One region of the Parabacteroides sp. AF39-10AC genome, then DNA from elsewhere that is predicted to be linked to it. Evidence: riboswitches for the same ligand, from Rfam matches in the RefSeq annotation. Region 1 holds a riboswitch; the other holds the start of a gene.
The links. Region 1 has a riboswitch for cobalamin ahead of DW033_RS09170 (threonine/serine exporter ThrE family protein). Riboswitches for the same ligand answer to the same signal wherever they lie in the genome.
Positions count from the first base shown of each region.

Region 2: linked by a shared signal. The riboswitch ahead of DW033_RS02485 (sirohydrochlorin cobaltochelatase) and the one ahead of DW033_RS09170 (threonine/serine exporter ThrE family protein) in region 1 are both predicted to bind cobalamin.

Region 1 is NZ_QTLP01000008.1:10,816-18,052, forward strand. It holds gene DW033_RS09150 (TonB-dependent receptor) at 1-1,436, shown strand, start outside; gene DW033_RS09155 (YncE family protein) at 1,433-2,587, shown strand; gene DW033_RS09160 (hypothetical protein) at 2,597-3,877, shown strand; gene DW033_RS09165 (DUF5074 domain-containing protein) at 3,874-5,730, shown strand; cobalamin riboswitch at 5,748-5,948, shown strand; gene DW033_RS09170 (threonine/serine exporter ThrE family protein) at 6,001-7,237, shown strand, end outside.
Region 2 is NZ_QTLP01000002.1:135,609-143,546, reverse strand. It holds gene DW033_RS02495 (bifunctional aspartate transaminase/aspartate 4-decarboxylase) at 1-20, opposite strand, end outside; gene aspT (aspartate-alanine antiporter) at 33-1,730, opposite strand; cobalamin riboswitch at 1,817-2,014, shown strand; gene DW033_RS02485 (sirohydrochlorin cobaltochelatase) at 2,142-3,059, shown strand; gene DW033_RS02480 (TonB-dependent siderophore receptor) at 3,206-5,587, shown strand; gene DW033_RS02475 (PepSY domain-containing protein) at 5,606-7,069, shown strand; gene cobJ (precorrin-3B C(17)-methyltransferase) at 7,126-7,938, shown strand, end outside.

The DNA.
Region 1 (7,237 bases):
AGATATCAGAAAACGTAGCCGCCTCTTTCAGCGCCGAATGGTTAAGCGGAAGCGGTAAATACAAATTTCGTTACCGCCGTATCAACCCTGCCGGAGAGATCGCTTACGATACGACCGCCGTCCGGGAAAACGGGGATATCAACGCCACCCGCCTAGAGGCCGGATTGTATGGCAAGATGAGCGACGGTACTTGGAATCTTAAGTTCTACAACTACAATTCCGAACGAGGTATCCCGGGGGCTATCGTAAACAACGTATGGCGACGCGGCGAACGAGTATGGGATACGAACTCTTTCATGCAAGGCTCCTATATCAAAGAAATCAATAGTAAATTCAAGACACAGGTCAATGCGAAATACGCTTTCTACCGTACGCATTATGTGAACAACGACGACAAGCTGATTCATGTAGATAACCTGTATAAGCAACGGGAGATTTACCTATCTTCCGCTAATGTCTACTCCATCCTCTCGAACTGGGATGTCTCTGCTTCTTACGACTTGCAATGGAACAAGATGAACGCCGATATGTATGGATTCGTTTACCCGGAACGCTTCACCAACCTCCTTTCGGTCGCTACGGCGCTCCGGTTAGGAAAAGTAAAATTACAGGCCAGCGGACTGGCGACTTTTATCAACGACCGTGTAGAAGAAGGCCCCGCACCGGAAGCCCGGCAAATCCTCACACCCGCCGTGTTCGCCTCCTATAAGCCGTTCGAGAAACAAGACTTTAATGTACGCGCTTTCTATAAACGGATCTTCCGCATGCCCACCTTCAACGATTTGTATTACGCCGATATGGGAAACTCCAAATTAAACCCGGAATACGTAACCCAATATGATGCCGGCTTCGCTTACACGAAAACATGGGAGAACCATCTTTTCTATCGCTTCAAGATACAGGCGGATGGTTATTACAACAAGGTGAAAGACAAGATCATCGCTTACCCCAAAGGCCAGCAGTTCCGTTGGACGATGCTGAATTTGGGTAAGGTAGAAATCAAAGGTATAGATGTCAGTACGGAAACGACCGTCAATCCGGTAAAAGATTTGTTCGTCACGCTACGCGTACAATACACCTATCAAAAGGCCCAAGACTTCACGGATCCCTCGGATACCTATTACGGAGATCAAATCCCTTATATCCCTTGGCATAGCGGCTCCGCCATCGCACAAGCCTCTTTCAAGGGATGGAACCTCAACTATAGTTTCATATATGTGGGAGAGCGGTATAACCAGCAGGAAAATATCAAATACAATTATACGCAACCGTGGTACACCAGCGACATCTCCTTGTCGAAAGATTTGAAATTCAAATTCGGACTTATCAAGGCTGCCGTAGAGGTAAACAACCTGTTAAGCCAAGACTACGACGTGATCCTGAATTATCCGATGCCGAAACGAAATTACAAAGTGTCTTTAACGATCGAGATATGAAAAGACATACATTATATATAATAGGTATCCTGATCGGTTGCGCTTTTTCATCCTGCCGTAAGATCGAGATCGTAGTTCCATCGGAATACGAGCTGGTCTCCGATGGTATCCACCCCGAGGCGAATCCTCAAGGGATGTATTTAGTGAACGAGGGGAATATGGGAAGCAATAAATGTACGCTGGATTATCTGGATTACGTGAACGGTTATTATATCCGTAACCTCTACTCGGAACGGAACCCAAACGTGGTCAAGGAGTTGGGCGATGTAGGCAATGATATCCAGATTTACGGAAGTAAGCTATATGTTGTAGTCAATTGTTCCCATAAAGTAGAAGTATTGGACGCCCGGACTTGTGAGCGGATCACGCAAATAGACATTCCTAACTGCCGGTACATCCGTTTTTACCGGGGAAACGCCTATGTAACCTCTTATGTCGGCCCCGTGCAAATCGACCCGAATGCTCCACAAGGAGCCGTATATCGGGTAGACACGACCAGCCTGAAAATAGACGCTAAAGTCATTGTCGGCTACCAGCCGGATGAATTAGAGATTTTGGGTGAATATATCTACGTAGTGAATTCCGGAGGCTATCGTGCCCCGGAGTACGACAATACGGTTTCCGTCATCGAACTAAACCGTTTCAAGCAAGTCCAAAAGATTCCGGTAGGGATCAATCTGCACCGTATCCGTGCGGATAAATACGGTAAATTATGGGTAACTTCTCGGGGAGATTACGATACGGTACATTCCAACCTGTATGTACTGGAAAAGCGAAAAGGATATAATGAGATGGTGGTTACCGATACCCTGAATATCCCTTGCTCCAACCTTTGCATCAGCGGAGATTCCCTCTTCTATTACAGTACGGAATGGAACGTGAATACGCAGAGTAACAGCATCTCGTACGGAATCATAGATGTCCGTACCAAAGAGGTGATCAGCACGAACTTTATCACCGACGGTAGCGAGAAAGACATTCGTATCCCATACGGGATCATGGTCCATCCCTATACGAAAGACATCTTCGTCACCGATGCCAAGAATTACGTATCCAGCGGGACCCTCTATTGCTACGATAAGAACGGGATACGAAAATGGGGCGTACGTACCGGGGATATCCCCGCCCATATGGTTTTCCTTTATAAATAGAACAGCGTTATGAGACAAGTTTTATATCTATTCATTTCAGGTTTCCTAGCATTTCTATCCTGTACCCAAGACAAGATACAGATGGTTAGCTTGGGTATCGATGATGTCTATTATCTGCCCCGCATGAAAACCTATCTACTCAGCCCGGCCTTTACCGGCGACGAGTATCGGTGGACACTGCACCGGAACGGGACGGACTCTCTCGTATCTACCGAACGTTCTTATATCTTCCTTGCGAAAGATACGGGCACCTATCAGATGACCTTCGAGATCATCGATAAGGAGACCCCCTATAAGCACGATTTTCGTTTCGAGGTGATGCAGGAGGATATAGAGTACAGTCCTTACCTATCCAAGGTATACGACTTTTGTCCCGCACCGGGTCAGTTCGTCAATACGATGCCCGAATACGAGGAAGGCGATACGAAAGAAACCATCCTGAAAAAGGTAGAGGAGAATATCTCCGGTACGAATGACGTGATGATCTCCCTCGGAGGATACGGAGGATACGTTATCTTCGGCTTCGACCATACGGTCATCAACGTCAAAGGGAAGAAGGACTTTATGATCCTTGGGAACTCTTTCTATTCCGACCTGCCGGAATATCAAGAGAAAAAGGGAGGCAGCTGCGAGCCCGGTATTGTCATGGTCTCTTTCGACACGAACCTGAACGGCTTACTGGACGATGAATGGTACGAACTGGCCGGTAGTGAATACTATAAACCGGAAACCATCAAGAATTATCGCATTACCTATGATCGTCCAGATCCCAACAAGATCCCCGAGCCAGACATGGGCCAGCAATGGAGTGACGCTACTTATGTACCATGGAAAGATAATCAAGGCAATACCGGTTATATAGCGAAAAATATATATCATACGCAAAGTTATTATCCGAAATGGATTGAAGAGAATTCCTTGACTTTCTCCGGTACCCGGTTAAAGGATAACGCTACGGACGAGAGTGATACGGGTAAATACTACGTACTCTATTCGTATCCATGGGGATACGTGGATAACCATCCGAACGATTACAAGGATCTGAACAGCTTCGATATCGAATGGGCCGTGGACGCGGAAGGCAATAAGGTGGAATTACCCGGCGTGGACTTTATCAAGGTATACACGGCGGTAAACCAATATTGCGGTTGGATCGGAGAGACCTCGACGGAGATTATCCGTGCGCAGGATTTACACATCGCCACCCCTTCCATCATCGTACCCGATCCGGTAAGCGAACAAATGAAATTACAATACGATCAAGCAATCTTAAAAATAAAAGGCTTATGAAAAAGACGATTACCTTACTTCTCTGTACGTTCGCCACGAGCGGCCTAATGGCCCAAGGCAATACCTCATGGATCGCCGCCGGCATCGATCGGGTCCAAATGAGGGATGTACCGTCACAATCTTCCATCCTGCGTTCCACGGATATGGATTACAGTCAAGGTACATTTATCGTAAACGAGGATTGGTACGGCCATCAGAACAGTACCGTCAATTTCCTTACTCAAGATGGAGAATGGCACTATCGTGTCTTCCAGACCGAGAATCCGGGGCATGAGTTAGGATGTACCACGCAATTCGGTACGATCTATGGCGATAAGTTCTACCTAGTCTCTAAGCAAGAACGAGATCCCGGGGCAAAAATCACCGGAAGCCGGTTTGCCGTATGCGATGCCAAGACCATGAAGGTGATCAAGGAATTCAAGTATATCGCCCAAAACGCCGAGGGCAAATCCATAGCCGACGGCCGTTCCTATCTTCCGGTAGACGAGCACAAAGGCTATATAGGAACCAGCAACGGTATCTGGATCTACGATAGCGATAAGATGGCGATCGGCAAACAAATAGAAGGTTCCGGAAATCCGAACGCCGATGGATACGGTGAGTTGTATTATGCCCAGATCGGTACCATGGTACGTGCTAACGACCTTGTCTTTGCCGTCCATCAACAATATGGTTTATTAATAATAGATCCGAAAACCGATAAAATTATCCGTACCATCGCCGCCCCGATCGAGAAAGAGACTGTAAAAGGGCTAGAGAAGGAGATTCAACGAGGTTTCGGCTCTATCGTTCAATCCAAGGATGGTACGCTCTGGATCAGCATGACCCAGAATACGGCCGGGGATGGTTCCGCCTTGGAATATATGCTGAACTTGAACCCCTATACCTTTAAGGTGGACACGGTAAAGATCCCGTTAAGCGAGACCATCGGTGTCGTTCCAAACTCTTGGTACGCATGGACCGCCGACGGTTTCTGCGCCAGTGCCAAAGAAAATAAGATTTACTGGAACGGACAACCGAAAGAAGGCAGTTGGTTCACGGGGTATCAAATCTGTGGGTATGATATTGACAAGAAACAATTCTTCCAGCTAATCGACCTCCGAAAACAGGACTGGGATTGGCGCTTGTACGGAACCGGATTTCGCCTTAACCCAAAAACCGACGAGCTATACACCTTCTTGTATCATGAGTTCCAAGATCCTACGCACATGTTAGCTCGTATAAATAACAAAGGCGAAGTGGTACAAGAATATTCGATGATCGTCAACTATTGGTTCCCGGCTATCCCGGTTTTCCCGGATAACGCCGCACCGGTAGTATCTTCCGGTTTCCCTTCCTCTATCGTATTAACCGAGGAAAAGCCAGTCTATAAACTCGCTTTAGGCAATATGGTGACCGATGAGGACAATATGGATGCCGCCATCGTAAAATCAGTCTCATCCGTTACTCCCTCCAGCCCGATTAACGCGATCGTTCGTAATGACTCCTTAATCATCAGTACGACCTCAGATATCAAGGAATATCAGAAGGCTACAATAACCGTCCGCTTCAACTCGAACGGAAAGATCGTCACCAAGAACATGGTCGTAACAACCGAAGAAGCACCGACAAGCATAGAAGAGGTCTCGCAGCCGACCTTGAAAATCTATCCGAACCCGGCGGTTAACTCGATACAAATCAATATCGATACCCCGGCGAAGATAGAGATCTATACATCTCGCGGAACAATGGTCCGGAAATCCACGATCAATCCCGGAGAATCCATCAACGTAAGCGATCTATCCCAAGGCCTCTATTTCATCCGTATCATAACCGGAGGAAAGACAGAGTCTCTACGGATGATTAAGAAGTAAATATAAAAAAAATTCCGTACATTTGCGCCCGAATTGGTTCCGTAGTGCCTATTCGGGCGTACGGATTAAAAGGGAATCCGGTGAGAATCCGGGACAGTCCCGCTGCTGTGAAGCTCTGTTGAACATTCTAATACTACTTTCGCCACTGACGCGATAGGGTCGGGAAGGCATTAGGATGGGAGCTAGTCAGAAGACCTGCCATTCATTTCAGATTCATGTCCTCGTGGGTTAGGACATAGGATACACAGACAATATAAGAACAAAAAGAAAATGATGACAGACAAGGAAGTATTGTTGTTACGGCGCAAACTGGATCTTTTGCTCCGTACAGGAAAGTTGTTGATGGAAAGCGCCGCCGACACGAATCGTATCGAGCGAAACATGAAACGAGTTGCCGCCTTTATGGGGATCCCCGAGGAGAAGTTGCATATCGATATCCGGTGGACCATGATCATGGTAAACGTAAGCGATGAGCGAAACTCATTCTCCAAATTCCAGAAATGCGAGAAGCATGGCATTAACATGACGACAATCTCACAGGTAAGCAAGCTTTCATGGCGGGCGATCGAGCAAGATTATTCCTTGGATAAATATGAGGAAGAACTGGAGAAGATCGTTCACCAACCCCGGAATTATACCCCTTATATCGTAGCTATCGGAGCGGGATTCGCATGCGGAGGATTCTGTAAGCTATTCGGATGCGACTGGATGGCATTCCTATTCGCTTCCATTTGCGCTTTCGTCGGGTTTAGGGTACGGGCCCGCTGTGTCGAGGCTGGACTTAACGTATATATGAGTATCGCTGCGGCCGCTTTCGTATCCACCTGCTTGGCATACGCATCCTCCTTCTCCGGGCTATCCGACACTCCTTATCATCCATTATTAGCCTGCGCTTTATTTATCGTGCCGGGCGTACCCTTGATTAACTTCGTGGATGATATGCTAGACAATCATTTGCTTGTCGGCATCACCCGGGCCTCCAATACGGTCATGATGGTAGCCGCCATGACTTTCGGTATCGCATTCGCCATGCGGGTACTTGTCATGAATGATGTCGAGATAGATCATAAGTTCAGTGAATTAAATATGGTTCCACATGACCCGTACTACATATATGCATTAGCGGCAGCTATCTCCGCCATAGGCTTCTCCATGATATTCAATATTCAACGCCGATTATTATGGGTGGTAGCCGTAGGAGGTATCATTGCGGTATGTACCCGTAACTTTGTGAACTTCGAATTAGGTTATGGTCCTGTGATCGGCTCGTTTATGGGAAGCTTCGTAGTCAGCCTCCTTGCCGTAAAAGCGGTTCATTGGTGCCATGTTCCCAATCACGTATTGACGATTCCATCTGTCATTCCTATGATTCCGGGAGTACTCATGTATCGCTCATTACTGGCATTTATAAACCTGCATGGAGTAGTCGGTGAGGTCACAAACGCATTCTTCAACGGGATCAATTCCGCACTCATCATTCTTTGTATCTCACTCGGTGTAGCTGTCC
Region 2 (7,938 bases), on a different contig from region 1:
TGTATTTTCTTCTTTTCCATACATTATATATATTACATGATTAGTACGATAACGACACCCCAGATAATTAATAAAGTATTACCTACCGCATAGGTAACGGTATAGCCCAAGGCTGGAGTCTCACTTCCTACGGCATCTTCCACCGCTCCCAACGCTGCGGTTGTCGTACGTGAGCCTGCCGTACAACCTAAAGTGATAGCCGGATGGAACTTAAAAACGTAACGTCCCATCAGAATACCGATGATAAGCGGGATAGATGTCGCTAAAGCGCCGATAATAAATAAACTTATACCGACTTCCTTCAATCCGGTCACGAAACTGGGACCCGCCGTGATACCGACTACGGCGATAAACATATTCAATCCCAAATTATTTAATATCCAGATGGAGGGTTCCGGAATACGCCCGAACGTCGGATGCTTAGAACGAAGCCATCCAAAGATGAGTCCGGCTATCAAAGCACCTCCACTCGTACTTAGGCTGATCGGGACACCCCCGAAATGAATTGCGAGCGAACCTAAAATTCCCCCTAAGAAAATACCGATACCCACGAAAATCAAATCGGTCTGATTGGTTGGGCGATCGGGATATCCCAAAGCCGTAGCCGCTTTATTTACCTCTGATTTCATGCCTACCAATTCCAGCATATCACCGGAATCTATTACCGTAGCGGCCAAGACCGGGATATTGATACCCGCACGCCTTATGGACTTGATGCTAACACCATGCATGAACGATTGATTGCGTAGATAGGAAATCTTTTTCCCCACGTATTCCTTATGGATCACTAGTACGGGTAACGTCTCCGCCGGAAAATCGAGCAATTCAATGTCGTTGACCTCGTCGCCAATCCAATTCTCCTCTCCGATCACGAATTCCCGGCGGCCACTTAGAACAACCTCATTTCCGGTATGTAAAACCAAATCCGGTTTAACATCGGTCACTACATTATTAATACGGACACGCTCCACGAACAAATGCCGTCCCAATTGGTCCAGATATTCCTCCAACTGCTTTACGCTTTTACCCTCCTTGAACCATTCATTACTAATCTTATAGGCCCGGAAAGTTACCGGACGGGCGGCAGGCATAAAGCCCGGTTGCTCGCTCTCGTCGTTATTTCCCATTTTAGCCTCTAGTTCTTTACACGCTTTTTTCACGTAGTCGAGTCCTCCTAAAAGACGTGGCCCGATATCACTCACCAACCATGCGGACCCTGCCGTACCGAAAATATAAGTTACCGCATAGGCCACGGGCATCACGTTGACCATAGCGCTTTTATCCGTATCGCTAATATTCATCTGTCCGATCGTATCTTCGGCAACTCCTAATACCGCCGACATCGTCTGGGAGCCCGCCAATAATCCTGCGGCCTCGCCTGCGTTATATCCCATAAGTTTCGCTAACAAAAAAGGAGCGATCAAACAAAATATACACATGACGGCGGCGAAAAGCATTTGAGGAAGACCTTCCTTTTTCAATCCCCGGAAGAACTGTGGCCCAACGCTATATCCTACAGCGAAGAGGAACATCAAGAAAAAGACGGACTTTAACGGTCCGCTTATATCGATTTTTAATTGCCCGATCAATACACCGACCAATAATACGCTGGTAACCGTTCCCAGCGTGAACTTCTTTATCTTAAACTTGCCAATCCAGAAACCGAGAGCTAAGGTTATGAAAATAGCTAGCTCCGGATAATGTTGAAGTAAATTAGTTATCCATTCCATATCTATTTATTTGATGTTAAACAAAAAAGATGCTATTGGAACAGGGATTATTTGAAAGATGTTGTTACATTTCGGGATTATTTATATAAATTTGCGACCGCTTAGGTGATAGAGTTTGTCTACCGACAACTCTATAAAAGGGAATCCGGTTAGAATCCGGAACAGTGCCCGCTACTGTGAAGCTCTTGAAAAGGAAAGCGTTCTGCTATGCCACTGTCTTAAGAAAGATGGGAAGGTTGCTTTCCGAGCCAGTCAGGAAACCTGCCAAGCGAAGTAATGATTAATTCCTCCCGGGGTCAGGAGTAATTAAGAGGATAGAAATATCACCTATATCTAAAAGATGTTGGAGACGTAATAATACGTTGTCTCCGTGGGATTGATATGTAATCTAATTATTAATATATTCATATGATGAGGAAACACTTACTATCTTTCTTCCTGCTGGTCATCAGCCTAGTTTGTCGTGCGCACGATGGCGAGAATTTTGTAGCATCCGATTTATTCGCCTCTTTACAACCGGGCGATAAGGCCGCTTTATTGATGGTACATTTTGGAACGACCCATGATGATACCCGTGCCTTGACAATCGATGCGATCAATCAAAAAGCGAAAGAAGCTTTCAAGGATGTTGAGTTGCGTGAGGCATGGACTTCTCGCATTGTAATGCGCCGCTTAAAAGCTCGTGGCGTAGAGAAACTGAACCCGATCGAGGCCTTGGAAAAGTTAAAGACTGATGGTTATACACATGTCTTGATCCAATCCACGAATATAATCGAAGGTATCGAGATGGAATCCTTACGTAAGGATGTTGCCACCATGAAATCTTCTTTCAAGGAGATTCGTATCGGTAATCCTTTATTGTATACACCGGAGGATTATGAGGCGGTAATCGTCGCTATCACAAAAAATGGGGCGAAAGAAGGCGCTACTTTATTGGTAGGCCATGGCACTTATACACCGGCGACGGCCCAATATGCCATGTTGGATTATATGTTGAAGGAGAAGGGATTCAAGGATTATTCCGTAGGAACCATCGAGGGCTATCCTTCTTTTGATACGATGGTAGCCCAAGTAAAGGCCAATGGAACGAAAAAAGTCTTGTTGATGCCATTTATGTTTGTCGCCGGAGACCATGCGAAAAACGATATCGCCGGTGATTGGAAAGAGGAATTGGAAAAGAAAGGCTACGAGGTAAGCGTATTTATGGAAGGTCTGGGACAGAATCCGGATATCCAGAAGATCTTCATCGAACATGCCCGTTTCATGGCTAAACATAAGATGATCGATATCGTTGATAAGAAGAAAGCTTATGCGGTAGAGAAGGACTAAAAAAGTTCTCCAAATCTATGTTTTATTCCTTTCGGAAGAAAAAGTAATTCCTTCCGAAAGAAACTAAATTTTCATTCGAAGGAAAATGGAATTTCTTTCGAAAGGGATTTCACATGCATACAATAAACAGTTATAATGCTAAATATATGAAAAGAGTTTTGACAATCTTACCGTTGACAGCCTTATGTATCAGTACGATGCAGGCACAACACAAGAATGAGTACACGAATTTCGCCGATACGACATTCAATATTCAAGAAGTCGTAGCGACCGCCGCACGCAAGCCACGTCCACAAATCACGAAGTTGGACGTACCTATGAAATATCTTCCTATTTCAATTAATAGCATTACGGCGAGTAGTTTGGAGTTGCGAGGTATCCGTAATATCCAAGATGCGGTACGCTTTATGCCGGGCGTACGATTCCAGACATCTTATGGCGCATTTCAACAATTGTCGATCCGTGGTTTCGATCATTCTATCATGATGATAGACGGTATCCGCGATGAACGTTCGGCAATAAACAACTCTTATCCCGTACCCGATCTATCCTGTATCGAGTCTATTGAATTATTAAAGGGACCGGCTTCTGTACTTTACGGACATTCAGCCGTAGGTGGAACCTTGAATATCGTTCGTAAATCCCCGTCAGAGAAACAGAGCGTTAATGCTCGATTGGCCTACGGTAGTTACGAGAATAAAGAGGCGACACTTGGCATGGGCGGTAAATTGGTCGGTCCGGTCAATTATTACGCCAATGTCAACTTTTCCGATCAAGAGGGCTGGCGTGATAATGGCAACCGTCGCTTTTCCGGTTATCTGGCATTGCAAGCTAAAATGACGGAACGTGACATATTAGATGTTCGCGGAGGTTTTAACCGCGACTTCTATGGGACGGAGATCGGTCTTCCCGATTTAATGGCAAATGATGTATATAATGTGCAAACAGGACAGTTATATCTCCATAAAAATGAGATGCTACCGGGACTTGACCGTGAGGCTCGCTACAATAACGAGTCCGACTTTATGAAGAATCACGCATGGAACGTATCGACGCAATACACACATACTTTTTGGAACGGCGCGAAACTAACAGATCGCCTTTCTTACAATAACGACGATATCAACTATTTTGGGACGGAAGCCCTCGACTATCTCGAAAGTGATGATCCGATCTATGATCATTATTATATGAAAAACGGCCAGAAAAAATATATCTGTTTGGACAGTGTATATCTTTCTTTCCCGCTTCGCTTCTCCCATATAGCCAAGACGGTAGCCAATACGCTCGAGCTAAGCGGTAAATTCAGGACGGGTGAGATAAAGCATACGTATATGGGAGGTTACTCTTTCGTCGCCTTGAATCGTACCAGCTATTCGGGCTATAATTTAGGAGATGATGTTCAGGGTCCCGGCCTTTATTCGCATGTATCCGTTTATGATCCGCATAGCATGGGATATATGACCAGTAAATTCTCGAAAGCAACGGTTACGCATCATTATTCCAACAGCCTTTATCTTCAAGATATGGTTGAGTTCAACGAGCAATGGAAGGTATTAGCCGCTCTACGTTACGACTTTTTCCGTTATATGTCCGCCAGCGCTACAACTCCTACCGGACGACGTGAGTATGAGGAACATTCAAGCTTCAATATGATAAAGAATAAGGCGTTGACTTATCGTTTCGGAGCGGTCTATCTGCCCCATCCGAATACATCCATTTATGCTTCTTTCGCTTCTTTCTTCAAACCGATCCGTACGTTCTATCAAGATAATGTCGTTTATGTAGGAGGTGATGGAAATCGTTTCGAGCCTGCTCGCAATGAGGAAGTATTTAAGCCGGAGAAAGGATACCAAGCCGAGGTGGGGCTTAAATATCAATTGAACAATATATTAAGCGCCAATGCCAGCTTGTTCTATATCCGGAAGATGAACAGTACGGCTACGTTGACCAACAACTATCAAGAGGAGGTAAACGGCGAGACTACCACGATGAGCGTAATCGGACAGGTGGGTGTACAAGATTCCAAGGGTTTTGATTTTGATGTCACTCTTTCTCCGGTAAGCACCTTAGCGCTGACGATCGGTTATGGATTGAACGACTCCAAGATCCGGGAGATGAAAGAAATAAAGGATCCGGAATTGATCGAGGCTATCTATGGCAATAACCCGGATGAGACAAAGCAACAATTGAATAGCCAAGAAGGAAACTGGCAGAGCAACGTACCGAACCAGACTTTCTACGCATACGGCAGTTATACCATCCCTCGGGGTGTCTTGAAGAATCTGGAATTTCACTTGAGTAGCAGTTATACCGGTAAAGTATACCGTAATACATCTAACAACTCTTGGTTCGATCCGTATTGGGTAACCGATTTCGGTATGTCTTATTTGTTGAACAACAATATTCACCTTACATTCAACTTGAATAACTTGTTTGACAACAATTATTATAACCAAGCGCTCGGACAACAGATGGTGCCAAGCATGCCTCGTAATTTCCAAGTGGCTATCTCCTATACATTATAATATATAGAACATACGCTCATGAATCTATTGACAAAGATCACGCTATTTATACACAGGATACTGGGCACGGCGTTCAGTATCCTGTTTCTCGTTTGGTTCCTATCGGGATTGGTAATGATCTACCATACGTTCCCGCGAGCGGACCGGGCCGATAAACGGGCGAAGATGGATATTCTCTCTCTGGAGAATCTTCCTTCGTTAGACCAGATAGAGAAACGTTTACCGCAGAACGAGCGGATAAGCCATGTTACCTTAAACAGCTATTTGGGACAAACTGTTTTTCATATCCGGACGGAGAAAGGGAGCTATGATATTCCTGCCGACTCGACGGAAAGATTACCCGTAATCGACTGGAATCATATCCAACGTGTGGCATCACTATGGAATACCTCTTCCATAGCGAAGGTAGATTCCTTGTACACCTTGGACCAATGGATTCCATTCGGTCGTTTAAAAGAGGAATTTCCGATCTATAAATTCCATTTCGCCGATCCGGAACGACATGAATTATACATATCCTCTAAATCCGGGGAGGTTTTGCAATATACGGATAAAAACAGTCGTTTCTGGGCTTGGCTCGGGGCGATCCCTCATTGGGTCTATTTCACTTCCTTGCGGCAAGACGCTGAATTATGGATAAAGGTAGTTGTCTGGTTATCCGGAATCGGGTGCGTTATGTGTATCGCCGGGATCTATTTAGGAATACGGGATTTCCGGTTAGCGAGGAGACGTCATTTGATTTCCCCTTATAAGAAGTTCTGGTATAAATGGCATCATATTCTTGGGGTGTTATTCGGTTTATTTGTCCTCACCTTCTGCTTTAGTGGTATGATGTCTTTGGCTCGTGTACAGGATTGGGGGTTGAAAGCCAAGCTTGATATAAACCCGGTTCAAGAACTGCGGAAGATGGCTCCTTCCCCACTCGATTATCCGTTGGATTACAGGGCGGTCATACAAGCCTATCCCGGCCAGATCCGTCAATTGGAATGGAGTAGTTTTGGTGATATACCCTTTTACATCGTACAAACAGACACGAAGGATATTGTCGTGAACGCAAATAAGAGTGACGGGATATCTTTATTGAACCTGCGACCGGAAGAAATCCGTTCCGTATTGTCTCAGATACATGGTATCGGGACCACGGCTGATATCAAACTGTTGGATGCTTATGATACGTATTATATCTCACGAAAAAGGAATTTAGAACTCCCGGTCTGGAAAGTATCTATTCAAGACGTGGATAATAGTTGTTATTACATTAATCCCCGTAATGGACAATACCGTTATGTAAATACGCCGTCTCGTTGGAACCATTGGATGTATCCGGCATTGCATAGCTTGAATCTGAAATTCTTGGTAGATCATCCGGTCTTATGGAATATCGTGATGTGGGGAACCATGTTGGGAGGCACGTTCGTTTCCTTATCCGGTGTATGGCTTGCGATAAAATATATCAGGCGAAAAGCGAGAAGAAAGAAGTAAAGCCTGTATATTTGTATTATATTTATTGAGAACATTGTATTATAAAATAGATTTGAATGAATAAAGGCAAGATTATAGTCGCCGGAATCGGCCCCGGTAGCGAGGCCGATATAACGCCTGCGGTTTTGGCCGCTATCCAAAGCTCGGATGTCATCATAGGATATAAATATTATTTCCGTTTTATCACCCACTTGCTTCGTGAGGGAACGGAATGTATAGATACAGGTATGAAACGTGAGCAAGCTCGTGCCGAGCAAGCTTTCGCTTATGCCAACGAGGGAAAGACGGTTTGCGTGATCAGTTCCGGTGACGCCGGTATTTATGGCATGACTCCTCTGATTTATGAGATGAAGAAAGAATCCGGAAGCGAGATCGAGATCGAGTCGTATCCGGGCATCAGCGCTTTCCAGAAAGCTGCGTCCTTGCTTGGCGCTCCTATCGGACATGATTTCTGTGTGATTTCCCTCTCAGACTTGATGACTCCTTGGGAACTGATCGAGAAACGGATTCACGCGGCGGCCATGGCCGATTTTGTTACGGCGATCTATAATCCAAAAAGCGAGGGACGTTATTGGCAACTCTATCGTTTAAAAGAATTGTTCCTGCAAGAACGCAAGCCGGAGACTCCGGTCGGTTATGTACGTCAGGCCGGACGGGAGGAGCAAGAAGTATTCGTCACTACGCTCGCAGATCTGGACCCCGAGCAGATCGATATGTTTACGGTAGTCTTGATCGGAAACTCACAAACATATCTTTCCGGGAATCATATGATCACTCCCCGGGGATATTATGGCGAGATCAAACAAAAGAAAATGGATACGGGTATCGGACAGGACATCATGATCCGTAGTTTCCGTACGATCGAGAAG